Regions from separate parts of the Pantoea sp. X-Soil-ISGK-421 genome, predicted to be linked through region 2. Evidence: predicted binding sites of a transcription regulator. Region 2 holds the regulator's gene; each other region holds the start of a gene.
The links. Region 2 encodes PhoB, which activates phosphate uptake and scavenging genes when phosphate is short. Its sites were predicted from a motif close to CTGTCATAAAACTGNCNNAT; they were not measured.
Positions count from the first base shown of each region.

Region 1 (4,053 bases), 1.5 Mb from region 2:
TCGGTTGGGTCAGCCAATTTTTGCGCGTCATTCCCCGCGTGCCGACGCTGGAGATCGTCATGCAGCCGCTGCTCGAACGCGGCACCGAGCGTGCTTTCTGTGAGAAGCGCGCCAAAGAGCTGTTGACGCGCCTCAACGTGCCGGAGCGTTTATGGTCGCTGGCGCCGTCCACTTTTTCCGGCGGTGAGCAGCAGCGCGTCAACATCGCACGCGGCTTTATTGCCGACTATCCGGTGCTGCTACTGGATGAGCCGACCGCTTCGCTCGACAGCGCCAACAGCGCTGCGGTGGTGGAATTGATTGAACAGGCACGCGCCCGTGGGGCCGCCATTGTCGGTATTTTCCATGACGAAGCGGTGCGCGAACGCGTGGCCGATCGCCTGCACGTCATGCAGCCAATGAAAGCAGGAGCAGAAGCATGATCATTAATAATGTCCGGTTGGTGCTGGAGCAGGCCGTGGTGGCGGGTTCACTGGAAATCCGCGACGGGCGCATCGCCAGCTTCAGTGACAGCGTCAGCCACTTGCCGGGCGCGCTGGATGGCGAAAACGCCTTCCTGCTGCCGGGTTTGGTGGAGCTGCACACCGATAACCTCGACAAGTTCTTTACGCCACGCCCCAAAGTTGATTGGCCCGCACACTCGGCGATGAGCAGCCACGATGCGCTGATGGTCGCCAGCGGCATTACCACGGTGCTGGATGCGATTGGCGTCGGTGACGTGCGCGACGGCGGTCATCGCCTGGATAATCTCACCAAAATGATTGATGCGATTCAGGACAGCAATCGCAAAGGCACTAACCGCGCCGATCACCATTTGCATCTGCGCTGTGAGCTGCCGCACAACACCACGTTGCCGCTGTTTGAAGCGCTGATGAACACACCGGAGCTGTCGCTGGTGTCGCTGATGGATCACTCGCCGGGTCAGCGTCAGTACGCCTCGCTGGAGATGTATCGCACCTATTATCAGGGCAAATATCAGCTCAACGACGCGCAGATGGATCAGTTTGAGCGTGAGCAACTGGCGCTGGCTGCCGAGTTCTCCACGCCCAACCGCAACGCCATCGCCAGTTTGTGCCGGTCGCGCGGCATCCCGCTGGCCAGCCACGATGACGCTACGGCAGCGCACGTTGCCGAGTCACATGACGTCGGCAGCGCCATTGCCGAATTCCCGACCACGCTGGAAGCGGCACGCGCGTCTCGCGACTGCGGCATGCAGGTGCTGATGGGCGCGCCCAACATCGTGCGCGGCGGTTCGCACTCCGGCAACGTGGCGGCGGCGGATCTCGCCAGCCACGGCCTGCTGGATATTCTCTCCTCCGACTATTATCCCGCCAGCTTGCTCGACGCGGTGTTCCGCCTTGTTGCCGATGAACGCAATACGATGACGTTACCGCAGGCTGCCGCGCTGGTGACGCGCAACCCGGCGCAGGCGATTGGCCTGCACGATCGTGGCCGCATCGCCGAAGGGCTGCGCGCCGATTTAGTGCTGGCGCATACCGATCACGGTCATGCGCACATTCGTCACGTCTGGTCGCAAGGCAAGTTGGTGTTCTGATGGCGCGCCTCATCTGGCTAACCGGGCCTTCGGGCGCGGGTAAAGACAGCCTGCTGAACGCGCTGCGTGAAGCGCCGCCGGAGAATTTGCTGATCGCCCATCGTTACATCACGCGCGCCGCCGATGCCGGCGGCGAGAACCATGTGGCGTTGAGCGAAACCGAATTCCGCCGACGCCAGTCGCTCGGTTTGTTCGCCGTGAGCTGGCAGGCGCACGGACTGCATTATGCGCTGGGCGAGGAGATCGATTTGTGGCTGGCGCGCGGACTTAACGTGCTGGTTAACGGTTCGCGCCTGCATCTGCCGATTGTGCAGCAGCATTACGGCGCGCTGCTGCTGCCGCTGGTGTTGCAGGTGTCGCCAGCGGTGCTGGAGACGCGATTGCGGCAGCGCGGGCGGGAGTCTGATGCGGAGATCGAGAAACGGCTAGCGCGAGCGGCTGAACCGCTGCCGGTGCACTGCTATGCGCTGAACAACGATGGCGCGTTGCGCGATACGCTAGACCAGCTGCGACGTTTGCTGGGTGCGCGATAAATCGCGCCGCTACGGATACGTGCGTTTTTTATGTCCCATTCACACCATTCGCACCATCCGTAGCGGCGCAATTTATTGCGCAATGCCCGGATGGGTGCGGAGCCGATCGCCACGTTGTGACGGGAAAACGCGCTGTCACCGTTTAATCATTTTACTGTCATCAAGCTTTCATCCGCTTTCCCCGTAATAGCGTGCAATCAACAGCTCAGAAGAGATGGAGTGCATCATGGCACAGGCATTACTGAAAACCGTCGTCGACAATCCATTCCCGCCGATTATCGGGCAGGGCAATAAGGTGCTGTCGGTGCAGGGATTGTGCAAAGCGTATGGCGCCAACCAGGTGCTGGATAACGTCAGCTTCGATCTGCATGCGGGCGAGCTGGTCGCGGTGATTGGCCGCTCAGGCGCAGGCAAATCGACACTGTTACACATGCTCAACGGCACCATCAGCGCGTCGCAGGGTGCGATTCTCAGCAATCGCCACGGCGAAGTGGATCGCGATGTGGTCACGCTCAATAGCTGCCAGATGCGCGAATGGCGCAGCGAATGCGGCATGATCTTCCAGGACTTCTGTCTGGTACCGCGCCTCGATGTGCTGACCAACGTGCTGCTCGGGCGTTTAAGCCAGACCTCCACGCTGAAATCGTTCTTCAAAGTGTTTTCCGAAACCGATCGCGCTCGCGCCATCGAACTGCTGCAGTGGATGAACATGCTGCCTCAGGCGCTGCAGCGTGCGGAAAACCTCTCCGGCGGCCAGATGCAGCGCGTAGCGATCTGCCGGGCGCTGATGCAGAACCCGCGCATTCTGCTGGCGGATGAGCCGGTGGCGTCACTCGATCCGAAAAACACCAAGCGCATCATGGATGTGCTGCGCCAGGTGAGCGAGCAGGGCATCAGCGTGATGGTGAATCTGCACTCGATAGAATTGGTAAAAAGCTACTGCACCCGCGTTATCGGCATTCAGCGCGGCAAAGTGCTGTTTGATGGACATCCTTCCCAGTTGACCGACGGCCTGATGCATGAGCTGTACGGCGACGAAATTAACCAGCTCCACTAACTCCCACGGCAAGAGAACAACCACCAATGAAACTGACTTCTTTAGCTTTACTGACTATTGCGATGGCTTTTGGCGTTAACGCAGCGGAAGCACCCAAACAACTGAATCTCGGTATTCTCGGCGGCCAGAACGCCACGCAGCAAATTGGTGATAACCAGTGCGTGAAAGATTTCTTCGACAAAGAATTGCAGGTGGATACCAAACTGCGCAATTCGTCTGACTATTCCGGCGTGATTCAGGGCTTGCTGGGTAACAAAATCGATCTGGTGCTGAGCATGTCACCGGCATCGTATGCATCGGTTTACCTGCAGAACCCGAAAGCGGTGGATGTGGTGGGCATCGTGGTGGATGACAAAGACGGTTCACAGGGTTATCACTCGGTGGTGATCGTCAAAGCCGACAGCCCGTACAAAAAGCTGGAAGACCTGAAAGGCAAATCGTTTGGCATGGCCGATCCGGATTCAACCTCGGGCTTCCTGATGCCTAACCAGGCGTTCAAGAAAGAGTTTGGTGGCACGGTTGACGATAAGTACAACAACACCTTCTCCAGCGTGACCTTCTCCGGCGGCCACGAGCAGGACATCCTCGGCGTGCTGAACGGCCAATTCGACGGTGCAGTGACCTGGACGTCACTGATTGGCGACCGCGAAACCGGTTATACCTCGGGGGCCTTTGGTCGTTTGATTCGGATGGATCATCCCGACCTGATGAAGCAGATCCGCATCATCTGGCAGTCGCCGCTGATCCCGAATGGCCCGATTCTGGTGAGCAATAACTTGCCCGCCGATTTCAAAGCGAAAGTGGTAGCCACCATCAAGAAGCTGGATAAAGAAGATCACGGCTGCTTTGTTAAAGCGGTGGGCGGCGCCCAGCACATCGGCCCGGCAACCGTGGCGGATTACCAGAAT
Region 1 is NZ_AP035979.1:2,514,366-2,518,418, reverse strand. It holds gene phnL (phosphonate C-P lyase system protein PhnL) at 1-422, shown strand, start outside; gene phnM (alpha-D-ribose 1-methylphosphonate 5-triphosphate diphosphatase) at 419-1,555, shown strand; gene phnN (ribose 1,5-bisphosphokinase) at 1,555-2,088, shown strand; gene phnC (phosphonate ABC transporter ATP-binding protein) at 2,315-3,145, shown strand; gene phnD (phosphonate ABC transporter substrate-binding protein) at 3,172-4,053, shown strand, end outside.
Region 1: phnC (phosphonate ABC transporter ATP-binding protein) is a predicted target of PhoB. The motif match lies at 2,243-2,262, and genes of this name have one in related genera.

Region 2 (4,053 bases):
TCGAGCGGGTAAAGCGGGCGAAGTCGAGTCCCGACAGGGTTTCAATTGCTTTCAGTTTGTCGCCGACTTTATCGGCGATGATTTGATTATCGGCTACGCGTGCCAGCTCGACGCGCGGCACCTGTAGCTTGCCGTCGGCCAGGCCGCGCGCGCGGTTCTGGCTCCAAAAGGCGCGCCAGGCTTCCCCTTTGATCTCAAACTCCACTTCGGCCAGACACTCGGCGGTGTCTCGCGTGATCAGCTCATTCTGCGTTTGCGACAGCGTGCCGAGGCGCGGCGTCTGGTGATAGAGCGCCAGACAAATGGCATCAAGCAAGGTGGTTTTGCCCGCGCCGGTGGCGCCGGTAATGGCAAATAATCCGTTGCTGGCAAAAGGCTCACGGCGGAAATCGATAAACCATTCGCCGCGCAGTGCATTGAGGTTTTTAAAGCGTAGCGTCAAAATTTTCATGCAGATGGATTCTCCAGCGCCGCGAGGGTGGTGCGGAACAGCTGCGTGAGTTGCTCGGCCTGCTCTGCATCCAGCTGATCTTCCTGCGCCAGGCGGCGGGCAAAGACCTCTTCCACTTTTAATTCGCTCAGAGTTTCGTTCTCCAGCCGTTCCAGGCTGCGCTGCCGCTGCTCCCGGCTGCGGCGCACCAGCAGTACTTCAACCGGCAGTTTTTCGGTCAGTGCTTCAATACGGCGTTGCAGATCGCTGAGATATTCCTGCGTGGTGATCTCAATATCCAGCCACGTGGGCTGTTCGCTGGCGCTTTCGCGGAACTGCGCCAGCTGATGTTCGATCTCCGCCATTGAGCCTTTCAGCATCTGCATCGGCTGGAAGTGCGGAATGGTCAGCGGCGTGACCGTCTCCAGCGTGGTGCTGAACGTCAGCAAGAAGACGCTTTTCTCACGGCCGAGTTCATCAAAACTGAGCGGAATCGGCGAGCCGCTATAGCGAATATGCTCGCTGTTGGCGATGCGCTGCGCGCGATGGATGTGACCGAGCGCGATGTAATCCGCGGGTGGAAACGCCTGCGCCGGAAACGCATCCAGCGTGCCGATATAGATGTCGCGCACCGAATCGCTTTTTGTCACGCCGACAGTGGTGAGATGGCCGGTGGCGATGATCGGCAGCGTGCTGTCCAGCGCCTCGCGCTGCGCCAGCGCGGCAGCATAGCAGTGCTGATAATGCTGCTCGATCGCTTCCAGCAGCGAAATCTGCTTCTCGCGCCCCGATTGTCCGGCCTGACTGCGCAGGATATCGCGTGGACGCAGATAAGGAATGGCGCACAGCAGCGCACCCGGCGCGCCATCGCGCTGCGTGAGCGTTAACACCTGCTGTTCGCCTTGTGGTGTGGCGCTGGTGATCACCTGGGTATTCAGGCAGGCCAGCAGCTCGCGCGATTCATTCAGCGTCGCCACCGAATCGTGATTGCCCGCCAGCACCACCAGTTGACAGCCGCTCGGCTGCAGCGCCACCACAAAACGGTTAAACATTTCGCGCGCGTAGCTCGGTGGCGAGCCGGTATCAAACAGATCGCCCGCGACGATGAGCGCATCCACCTGATGCTGCACAATCTGATCCAGCAACCAGTCAAGAAACGCCTGGTGTTCCCGGGCGCGACTTTTGCTGTAAAAGAACTGGCCGAGATGCCAGTCAGCGGTGTGAATGATGCGCATGTTTGCTCCGTGCTGAGTTTAGCGAAGGCGAATTATAACCACTTAAGATCACAAAGAAAAAAAGCAGATTTTTATTGTGACATTTCCGTTTTTTATCTATCTATCTTAAGGCAGTGTTTTTCATAAAAGTGTCACAAAACTGACGCATAATGACGCCGCAAATCCCAGTGACACGGTGTCACACTAGCAGGAGTTACAATGGCTAAGCGCATTTTGGTTGTGGAAGACGAAGCTCCCATCCGTGAAATGTTATGTTTCGTGCTGGAACAGAATGATTACCAGCCTATTGAGGCGGAAGATTATGACAGCGCGATTGGTAAGCTGATCGAACCCTGGCCTGATTTAATTCTGCTGGACTGGATGTTGCCCGGCGGCAGCGGTATCCAGTTTATTAAGCATTTGAAGCGTGAAGCCATGACGCGCGACATTCCGGTGATGATGCTGACGGCGCGCGGTGAAGAAGAAGATCGCGTGCGCGGTCTGGAAGTGGGGGCGGATGACTATATTACCAAGCCGTTTTCGCCAAAAGAGCTGATGGCGCGTATCAAAGCGGTGATGCGCCGTATTTCGCCGATGGCGGTGGAAGAGGTGATTGAGATGCAGGGGCTGAGCCTCGATCCGTCATCGCACCGCGTGATGTCGGAAACCACGCCGCTGGAGATGGGACCGACCGAATACAAACTGCTGCACTTCTTTATGACGCATCCGGAACGCGTTTACAGCCGCGAACAGCTGCTGAACCACGTGTGGGGCACCAATGTGTATGTCGAAGATCGCACCGTCGATGTGCATATTCGCCGTTTACGTAAAGCGCTGGAACTGACCGGCCACGATCGCATGGTTCAAACCGTTCGCGGAACAGGGTATCGTTTCTCAGCCCGCTACTAAACGTAAACGGAGTTTTTACCGTGCTGGAACGACTCTCCTGGAAGAGACTTTTGACCGAGCTGGCGCTGGTCTGTTTACCTGCGCTGGTGTTGGGTCTGTTGTTCGGCTATCTGCCGTGGCTGCTGCTGATTGCGGTGAGCGGCGTGATGTTGTGGCATTTCAGAAATCTGATGCGTTTGTCACACTGGCTGTGGGTCGATCGTTCAATGACGCCGCCCACCGGACGCGGCAGTTGGGAACCGCTGTTCTATGGTCTGTATCAGATGCAGCTGCGCAACCGGCGGCGTCGGCGTGAGCTGGGTAATCTGATCAAACGTTTCCGCAGCGGTGCAGAATCGCTGCCGGATGCCGTGGTACTGACCACCGAAGAGGGCACCATTTTCTGGTGCAATGGTTTGGCGCAACAGCATCTTGGCTTGCGTTGGCCGGAGGATAACGGCCAGAACATCCTCAATTTGCTGCGTTATCCTGAATTTTCCCGTTATATCCGCCAGCGCAAGTTCGACATGCCGCTGACGCAGATCCTCAATAATCAGCATCATATGGAATTCCGCGTGATGCCATACAGCGAAGGGCAGTGGCTGATGGTGGCGCGTGATGTCACCCAAATGCACCAGCTGGAAGGCGCGCGACGTAACTTCTTTGCTAACGTCAGCCATGAACTGCGTACGCCGCTAACGGTGCTGCAAGGTTATCTGGAAATGATGGACGACTCGGTAATGAACGAGCGCACGCGCAGCAAGGCATTGCATACCATGCAAGAGCAGACGCGACGCATGGACAGCCTGGTAAAACAGCTGCTGACCTTATCGCGGATTGAAGCGGCTCCGGCCATCGATCTGAAAGAGACAGTGGATGTGCCTGGCATGCTGCTGCTGTTGCAGCGTGAAGCGGAAACGCTGAGTCAGGGACGTCATACCATCCATTTCCACACCGATCCGCACCTTAAAGTGTTCGGCAATGACGAGCAGCTGCGTAGCGCCATTTCCAATCTGGTCTACAACGCGGTGAATCATACGCCGGAAGGCACGCGCATCGACATCAGCTGGTTGCGTACCAAGCAAGGTGCGCAGTTTAAGGTGTGCGATGACGGGCCGGGCATCAGCGAGCAGCATCTGCCACGCCTCACCGAGCGTTTCTACCGTGTGGATAAAGCGCGTTCGCGCGCTACTGGCGGCAGCGGTTTGGGGCTGGCGATTGTGAAACATGCGCTGGGCCATCATAACGCGCGGCTGGAAATCACCAGCGTGCCGCATCAGGAAACCTGTTTCAGCTTTCTTCTGCCGCAGCGGTTGATTGTGGCTAACGTGGCTCAAGAGCGCGTTAACACCGAGTGAGTCAATTTATTGCCTATGCATTCAGGTGCGCATAAATGCGCACCCTACGAAAACCCAGCTCCGTAAACGTAGAGTCGCCCTTCATGGCGTAATGCCGATCAGTTAAGCGCCGTATTAATTACCGCACATTCCGTAGCGGCGCGATTTATCGCGCAATAAATTG
Region 2 is NZ_AP035979.1:990,417-994,469, forward strand. It holds gene AC6I8K_RS04450 (SbcC/MukB-like Walker B domain-containing protein) at 1-451, opposite strand, end outside; gene sbcD (exonuclease subunit SbcD) at 448-1,665, opposite strand; gene phoB (phosphate response regulator transcription factor PhoB) at 1,864-2,553, shown strand; gene phoR (phosphate regulon sensor histidine kinase PhoR) at 2,574-3,890, shown strand.

Region 3 (4,053 bases), 1.4 Mb from region 2:
ACGTTTTTACAGCATGAAGGGCTGCACGCGGTGCATAACTGCACGCCGAACCATCTGCATGCGGCGATTAACCGGCAGATCATTGCCGCCGGTAAGCATGTGTTCTCGGAAAAGCCGCTGTGCATGACGATGGATGAAGCGCACGAACTGGTGGAACTGGCCGAAAAAGCGGGCGTGATACATGGCGTCAGCTTTGTCTATCGCCAATTTGCCATGGTGCAGCAGGCGGCAAGCATGGTGCGTTACCAGCAGCTGGGGCGACTGTTCTCGGCGCAGGGCAGTTATCTGCAGGACTGGATGCTGGAGGAAACCGACTACAACTGGCGGGTGGATGCAGAGAAGGGCGGCGCATCGCGCGCGGTAGCGGATATTGGTTCGCACTGGTGCGATACCATTCAGTTCGTCACCGGACGCAAAATTGTTGAGGTGATGGCCGACCTGTCGATTGTCTGGCCGACGCGCAAGGCCAGCCTTGCTGGTGCTGCCACCTTCGGCGCGCAGGAAGACGAAACGCAATATGAATCGCGCACGGTGACAACCGAGGACATGGGCTTTGTGCTGTTCCGTTTTGACGACGGCAGCAAAGGCAGTTTCAGCGTGTCGCAGGTGTCCGCCGGGCGTAAAAATCGCCTCAGTCTGGAAGTCAACGGTAGCCTCGGTGCGCTAGCGTGGGATCAGGAAACGCCGCAGCAACTATGGCTAGGGCATCGGCACAAGGCAAATCAGCTATTGTCGGACGATCCCTCGCTGATGAATCCGGATGTAGCAGGCCGTGCGCGTTTTCCCGGTGGGCACATTGAAGGCTGGCCGGATGCGTTCCGCGCGATGATGCAGCAGTTTTATCAGGCGGTAGAGCAGGGCAAACCGCCCGTTCCGCAGGCGGCTGGGTTTGCCACTTTCCACGATGGCGCGCAGGTGATGGCGATTGTTGATGCCATTGTACAAAGCCATCAGCAGCAGCGCTGGGTGCGCGTCAACGCCTGAGGCAGAGCCCGAACCGCTTCGTGCGGGTCGGGCTAAGGTAGGGTTCACGCAGATTCATGACAGCCTGCGTGTCATCTGATTTCGTATGCGTGGCTGCCTTATCCACGCAACGTCCGGCTTAATGTGGCGGTGAGAGGGGATTGATTCGCTGCGCTCACCCTGCGGGCAGCGTCGCAGGCTCCGCTGTCCAACGGGCTGCGCCAGTTGTCGAACCCCGTCGGGGTTTCTCACCCCTCTCTTTGCAGAATATGCAAAAAAAAAGTCTGAACTTGCGTTCAGACTCTTCTTTAGAATGTGGCGGTGAGAGGGGGATTGATTCGCTGCGCTCACCCTGCGGGCAGCGTCGCAGGCTCCGCTGTCCAACTGGCTGCGCCAGTTGTCGAACCCCGTCGGGGCTTCTCACCCCCTCTCTCTGCAGAATATGCAAAAAAAAAGTCTGAACTTGCGTTCAGACTCTTCTTTAGAATGTGGCGGTGAGAGGGGGATTCGAACCCCCGATACGTTGCCGTATACACACTTTCCAGGCGTGCTCCTTCAGCCACTCGGACACCTCACCACATTTTTTTGTTAACCGCGCTGGGTCAACGGGGCGCTACTATAGGGAGATCGCTGAAAAGGGTCAAGTGCTATTTTCTCCTTTTGTTCTATCCGCTTAAGCTCTGAGCGTAATGCCGCAAGCCTGCTCAATATGCCTGTTCTGTCATCAAATCATTCCCATTCCGTCACAAAACTGTCACCGCACTGTCGCAGACTTGTCCACGGAAATATTTGGTTATATCTATGGCTAAGGATGCTTATAAATGAAACAGATACCTCTCTTTACGGTTACGCTGCTGGCTTCTCTGATCGCGACTTCAGCCGTGGCAGAAGACGCAAATTATTCACGCGCAGCCACTGGCGACGTGACCGAACACGGCGGGGCGCGTCGCCTCAGCGGGGACCAAACTGAAGCGCTTAAAGCTTCATTAATCAATAGCACCGCAAAAAACGTGATTCTGCTGATTGGTGACGGCATGGGCGATTCGGAAATCACCGCTGCGCGTAACCAGGCGCGCGGTGCCGGCGGTTTCTTCCCTGGCCTTGATGCGTTGCCGCTTACCGGCCAATACACCCACTATTCGCTCGACAAGAAAACCCATAAGCCGAATTACGTGACGGATTCCGCCGCGTCGGCCACCGCGTGGGCGACCGGCACCAAATCCTATAACGGCGCGATTGGTGTTGATGTGAACGGCAAAGATCAGGTGACGATTCTTGAGCTGGCGAAAGCCGCCGGGAAAGCCACCGGTAACGTTTCGACCGCTGAGCTGCAGGATGCCACGCCAGCCGCGTTAATGGCGCACGTGACCTCGCGTAAATGCTATGGCCCGGAGAAAACCAGTGAGCTGTGCCCGGGCAACGCGCTGGAGCAGGGTGGAAAAGGATCGATTACTGAACAGATGCTGAAAACCCGCGCGGACGTCACGTTGGGCGGCGGCGCGAAATCCTTTGGCGAAACCGCCAAAGCCGGCGAGTATCAGGGCAAAACCCTGCGTGAACAGGCGCAGGCGCTGGGCTATCAGTGGATTGATAATCTGGATGGCTTGAACGCCATTCAACAGGCCGATCAGCGCAAACCGGTATTGGGTCTGTTCGCCGATGGCAATATGCCGGTACGCTGGCAGGGACCAAAAGCCAGCTATCACGGCAACATCGATAAACCGGTGGTGACCTGTGAAGTGAACAAAGATCGTCCGGCTTCCGTGCCGACGCTGGCGCAGATGACTAAAAAAGCCATCAATCTGCTGAGCACCAACGACAAAGGTTTCTTCCTGCAGGTGGAAGGCGCGTCGATTGATAAACAGGACCATGCGGCTAATCCGTGCGGTCAGATTGGTGAAACCGTCGATCTGGATGAAGCGGTGCAGGAAGCGCTGGCGTTTGCCCGCGAGCACGGCGATACGCTGGTGGTGGTGACCGCCGATCACGCACACAGCAGCCAGATTGTGGAAAACGGCACCAAAGCACCGGGCCTGACGCAAGCGGTGAATACCAAAGATGGCGCGGTGATGACCATCAGCTACGGCAATTCAGAAGAGGATTCGCAGGAGCATACCGGCACACAAGTCCGCATTGCGGCGTACGGTCCGCATGCGGCGAATGTGGTGGGTTTGACCGATCAGACCGATCTGTTCTTTACCCTGAAGGATGCGATGGGACTCAAATAAGGTGTTAAAACGGTCGCCATAAATGGCGACCCTACTGATAGCTGATGTTACAACCCGCGTTTCGCCATCAAGCGTGCTAAATCCACTAAACGATTCGAGAAGCCCCATTCGTTATCATACCAGGCAAGGATCTTCACCAGATTGCCGCCAATCACCAGCGTGGAAAGCCCATCAATAATCGATGAACGGGCATCGCCCTGATAATCGCTGGATACCAGCGGCTCGTCACTGTAACCAAGAATCCCTTTCAGTGGACCTTCTGCCGCGGCAGTTTTAAACGCGTCATTCACTTCTTCAGCCGTCACATCGCGTTTCAGCGTTACGGTCAGATCGACAATCGATACTACCGGCACCGGCACGCGCAGAGAATAACCGGTCAAACGACCATCCAGCTCCGGAATCACCCGACCCAGCGCCTTCGCGGCACCGCTTGAGTAAGGCACAATCGACAGCGCCGCCGCTCGCGCACCGCGCAGATCTTTTTCCGGCTGATCGTGCAGTACCTGGCTATTGGTATAAGCATGCGTGGTGTTCATTAAACCGTGCTCGATACCAAATGCCTGATGCAGTACCGCAGCAGCAGGTGCTAAGCCGTTGGTGGTGCAGCTGCCGTTACTCACCACTAAATGCTGCTGCGGATCGTAACGCTGATCGTTGACGCCCAACACTATCGTCAGATCATCGTTCTTGCCTGGCGCGGAGATAATCACGCGTTTAGCGCCGCCGCTGGTGATGTGTACGGCGGCTTTGTCGCGTTCGGTGAAGAAGCCGGTGGCCTCAATCACGATATCCACGCCAACGTCGCGCCAGCGGATATTGGCCGGATCGCGTTCGCTGAATACGCGCACCGCTTTGCCATCAA
Region 3 is NZ_AP035979.1:2,407,965-2,412,017, reverse strand. It holds gene AC6I8K_RS11270 (Gfo/Idh/MocA family protein) at 1-984, shown strand, start outside; RNA gene AC6I8K_RS11265 (RtT sRNA) at 1,280-1,407, opposite strand; tRNA gene AC6I8K_RS11260 (tRNA-Ser) at 1,453-1,540, opposite strand; gene phoA (alkaline phosphatase) at 1,785-3,191, shown strand; gene gap (type I glyceraldehyde-3-phosphate dehydrogenase) at 3,239-4,053, opposite strand, start outside.
Region 3: phoA (alkaline phosphatase) is a predicted target of PhoB. The motif match lies at 1,704-1,723, and genes of this name have one in related genera.

Region 4 (4,053 bases), 980 kb from region 2:
AGCCATGAAGTCAGGAAATTACTATGTGTGGAATTGTTGGTGCAGTAGCGCAGCGTGATATCGCAGAAATTCTGCTGGAAGGTTTGCGTCGTCTTGAATATCGCGGTTATGACTCCGCCGGTCTGGCGGTGGTCGATCGTCAAGGCCACATGACGCGCCTGCGTCGTCTCGGCAAAGTGCAAAACCTGGCGGAAGCAGCAGAACAACAGCCGCTGATTGGCGGCACGGGCATCGCTCACACGCGTTGGGCGACACACGGTGAGCCGTCAGAGGCCAATGCGCATCCGCATATTTCTGAGCACATTATCATTGTGCACAACGGCATTATTGAGAACCATGAGCCGCTGCGCGCGCAGTTGCTTGAGCGCGGCTACCGCTTTGCCTCAGAAACCGACACCGAAGTGGTGGCGCATCTGGTGCATTGGGAGCAGAAGCAGGGCGGCACGCTGCGTGAAGTGGTGTTGCGTGTCATCCCGCAGCTGCGCGGTGCGTATGGCATGGTGATCATGGACAGCCGCGATCCTTCACTGCTGGTGGCAGCCCGTTCCGGCAGCCCGCTGGTGATTGGCCGTGGCGTGGGTGAAAACTTTATTGCTTCCGATCAGCTGGCCTTGCTGCCGGTGACGCGTCGCTTCATCTATCTGGAAGAGGGTGATATTGCCGAAATCACCCGCCGCGAAGTCACCATTATCGATCGTGACGGTAAAACGGCTAAGCGCGCCGAAATCGAATCGACCGCACAGTACGATGCCGGTGATAAAGGCATTTATCGTCACTACATGCAGAAAGAGATTTATGAGCAGCCAAACGCGATTAAAAACACCTTAACCGGTCGTTTTAATCACGGCGAAGTCGATCTCAGCGAGCTGGGTCCGGATGCTGAAAAGCTGCTGAGTCAGGTCGAGCATATTCAGATCATCGCCTGCGGCACGTCATACAACTCCGGCATGGTATCGCGTTACTGGTTCGAATCGCTGGCCAACATTCCCTGTGATGTGGAAATCGCCTCTGAATTTCGCTATCGCAAATCAGCGGTGCGTAAAAATAGCCTGCTGATCACGCTGTCACAATCCGGGGAAACCGCCGATACGTTGGCGGCGCTGCGTCTGTCGAAAGAACTGGGTTATCTCGGTTCGCTGGCGATCTGTAACGTGGCCGGTTCATCGCTGGTGCGTGAGTCTGATTTGGCGCTGATGACCAAAGCCGGCACTGAAATTGGCGTTGCTTCAACCAAAGCCTTCACCACGCAGCTCGCGGTATTACTGATGCTGGTGGCGAAACTCGGTCGTCTGCACGGCATGAAAGCCGAAACCGAGCACGAAATTGTGCACGGATTGCAGGCGCTGCCAAGCCGCATCGAGCAGATGCTGGCGCAGGATAAAGTGATCGAAAATCTGGCGGAAGGTTTCTCGGATAAACATCACGCGCTGTTCCTTGGCCGTGGCGATCAGTATCCGATCGCTATGGAAGGCGCGCTGAAGCTGAAAGAGATTTCCTATATCCACGCAGAAGCCTATGCGGCGGGCGAGCTGAAGCACGGCCCGCTGGCGCTGATCGATGCCGATATGCCAGTGATTGTAGTCGCGCCAAACAATGAACTGCTCGAGAAGCTGAAATCCAATATTGAAGAGGTGCGCGCGCGCGGCGGTTTGCTGTACGTGTTTGCCGATCAGGATGCCGGTTTCAGCGACAGCGATGGCATGAAAATCATCTCTCTGCCGCACGTAGAAGAGGTGATAGCACCGATCTTCTATACGGTGCCGCTGCAACTGCTTTCGTATCACGTGGCGTTGATCAAAGGCACTGACGTTGACCAACCGCGTAACCTGGCGAAATCAGTTACCGTTGAATAATCAGTCACAAGAGTGGGCCCGCAATGGGCCCGCTTCATTTCTGCGCACTGTCATATAACTGTCATATTTCGTACATTTCACTGTCATCAAACTGTCCTATTTTCCCTCCAGCAGCAATCACTAACTCCTACTAAAAAGGCATTGAGCCTGATTTTTTTGAATCCCCTGGAGGGAACATGACACTGATGCGTAGCACCGTAGCCCGAATCCTCGCCGCCACCTTCGCCGTAAGCGCGGTATCTGCTTTTGCAGCAACCGATCTGACTGGCGCAGGCGGGACATTCCCGGCGCCGGTTTATGCCAAGTGGGCAGCCGAGTACCAGCAAGCCACCGGTAGCAAAGTTAACTATCAGGGAATTGGTTCTTCAGGCGGCGTGAAGCAAATCATTGCTAAAACCGTCGATTTCGGTGCGTCTGATGCGCCAATGAAAGAAGAAGATCTGCAGAAAAACGGCCTGTTCCAGTTCCCTACCGTCATCGGTGGTGTGGTGCTGGCGGTTAACATCCCAGGTGTGAAATCAGGTGAATTAACCCTCGACGGTAAAACCGTGGGTGATATCTACCTCGGCACCATCAAAAAGTGGAACGACCCGGCGATCACTAAACTGAACCCAGGCGTGAAACTGCCCGATTCCAACATCAACGTGGTTCGCCGCGCTGACGGTTCCGGTACGTCATTCGTCTTCACCAGCTACCTGGCGAAAGTGAACGAAGAGTGGAACAGCAAAATCGGTAAAGGTAACACCGTTAACTGGCCAACCGGCCTCGGCGGTAAAGGTAACGACGGTGTGGCCGCCTTCGTGCAGCGTCTGCCGGGTTCAATTGGCTACGTGGAATATGCTTACGCTAAGCAGAACAACCTGACCTACACCAAACTGGTTGATGCCGACGGTAAAGCGGTAGCACCAAGCGAAGAGAGCTTTGCTAATGCAGCGAAAGGCGCAGACTGGAGCAAAACCTTCGCTCAGGATCTGACCTTCCAGAAAGGCAACGATGCATGGCCGATCACCTCAACTACCTTCATCCTGATTTACAAAGATCAGGCGAATGCGGAGAAAGGTAGCGAAGTGCTGAAGTTCTTCGACTGGGCTTACAAAGGTGGCAGCAAAACCGCCACTGACCTGGATTATGCCGCGCTGCCTGAAAGCGTAGCAAACCAGATTCGTGCAGCGTGGAAAGCCAACATTAAAGATAGCGCCGGCAAAGCGCTGTACCAGTAACTGATCTATCCGGCTACTCCAATGGGCGGCGTCATGAATGCCGCCCTGATATCCTCCTGAGAACAGAGAATTCTATGGCTGCCACTAAGCCGACGTTCAAAGCCCCCGGTAAACAAGGCGACATGATTTTCGGCGCACTGGTCAAACTGTCTGCGCTTATTGTGTTGCTGTTGATGGGCGGCATTATCGTCTCCCTGATTTTCTCCTCCTGGCCAAGCATCCAGAAATTTGGTTTCTCTTTCCTGTGGAACAAAACCTGGGATGCGCCAAACGAACAATTTGGTGCGCTGGTACCGATTTACGGCACCCTCGTCACCTCGATTATCGCCTTGATCATTGCCGTGCCGGTGAGCTTCGGCATTGCGCTGTTCCTGACTGAACTGGCGCCAGGCTGGCTGCGTCGCCCGCTGGGCACCGCCATTGAATTGCTGGCAGCGATTCCCAGCATCGTTTACGGCATGTGGGGCCTGTTTGTTTTCGCCCCGCTGTTCGCCGAATATTTCCAGACGCCGGTTGGCAATGTGATGTCGAATATCCCGATTGTCGGCACGCTGTTCTCTGGCCCGGCTTTTGGTATCGGTATTCTTGCGGCGGGCGTGATTCTCGCCATCATGATCATTCCTTACATCGCCTCGGTAATGCGTGACGTGTTTGAGCAAACGCCGGTAATGATGAAAGAGTCGGCTTACGGTATCGGCTGTACCACGTGGGAAGTGATCTGGCGCATCGTGCTGCCCTTCACCAAAAACGGTGTGATCGGTGGCGTCATGCTCGGTCTGGGGCGCGCGTTGGGTGAAACCATGGCGGTGACTTTTATCATCGGTAACACCTACCAGCTGGATAGCGCCTCGCTGTTTATGCCCGGTAACAGCATTACCTCCGCGCTGGCCAACGAATTCGCCGAGGCGGAATCCGGTGTCCACGTCGCCGCGCTGATGGAGTTGGGCCTGATTCTGTTCGTGATTACCTTTATCGTGCTG
Region 4 is NZ_AP035979.1:12,237-16,289, forward strand. It holds gene glmS (glutamine--fructose-6-phosphate transaminase (isomerizing)) at 24-1,853, shown strand; gene pstS (phosphate ABC transporter substrate-binding protein PstS) at 2,030-3,073, shown strand; gene pstC (phosphate ABC transporter permease PstC) at 3,148-4,053, shown strand, end outside.
Region 4: pstS (phosphate ABC transporter substrate-binding protein PstS) is a predicted target of PhoB. The motif match lies at 1,901-1,920, and genes of this name have one in related genera.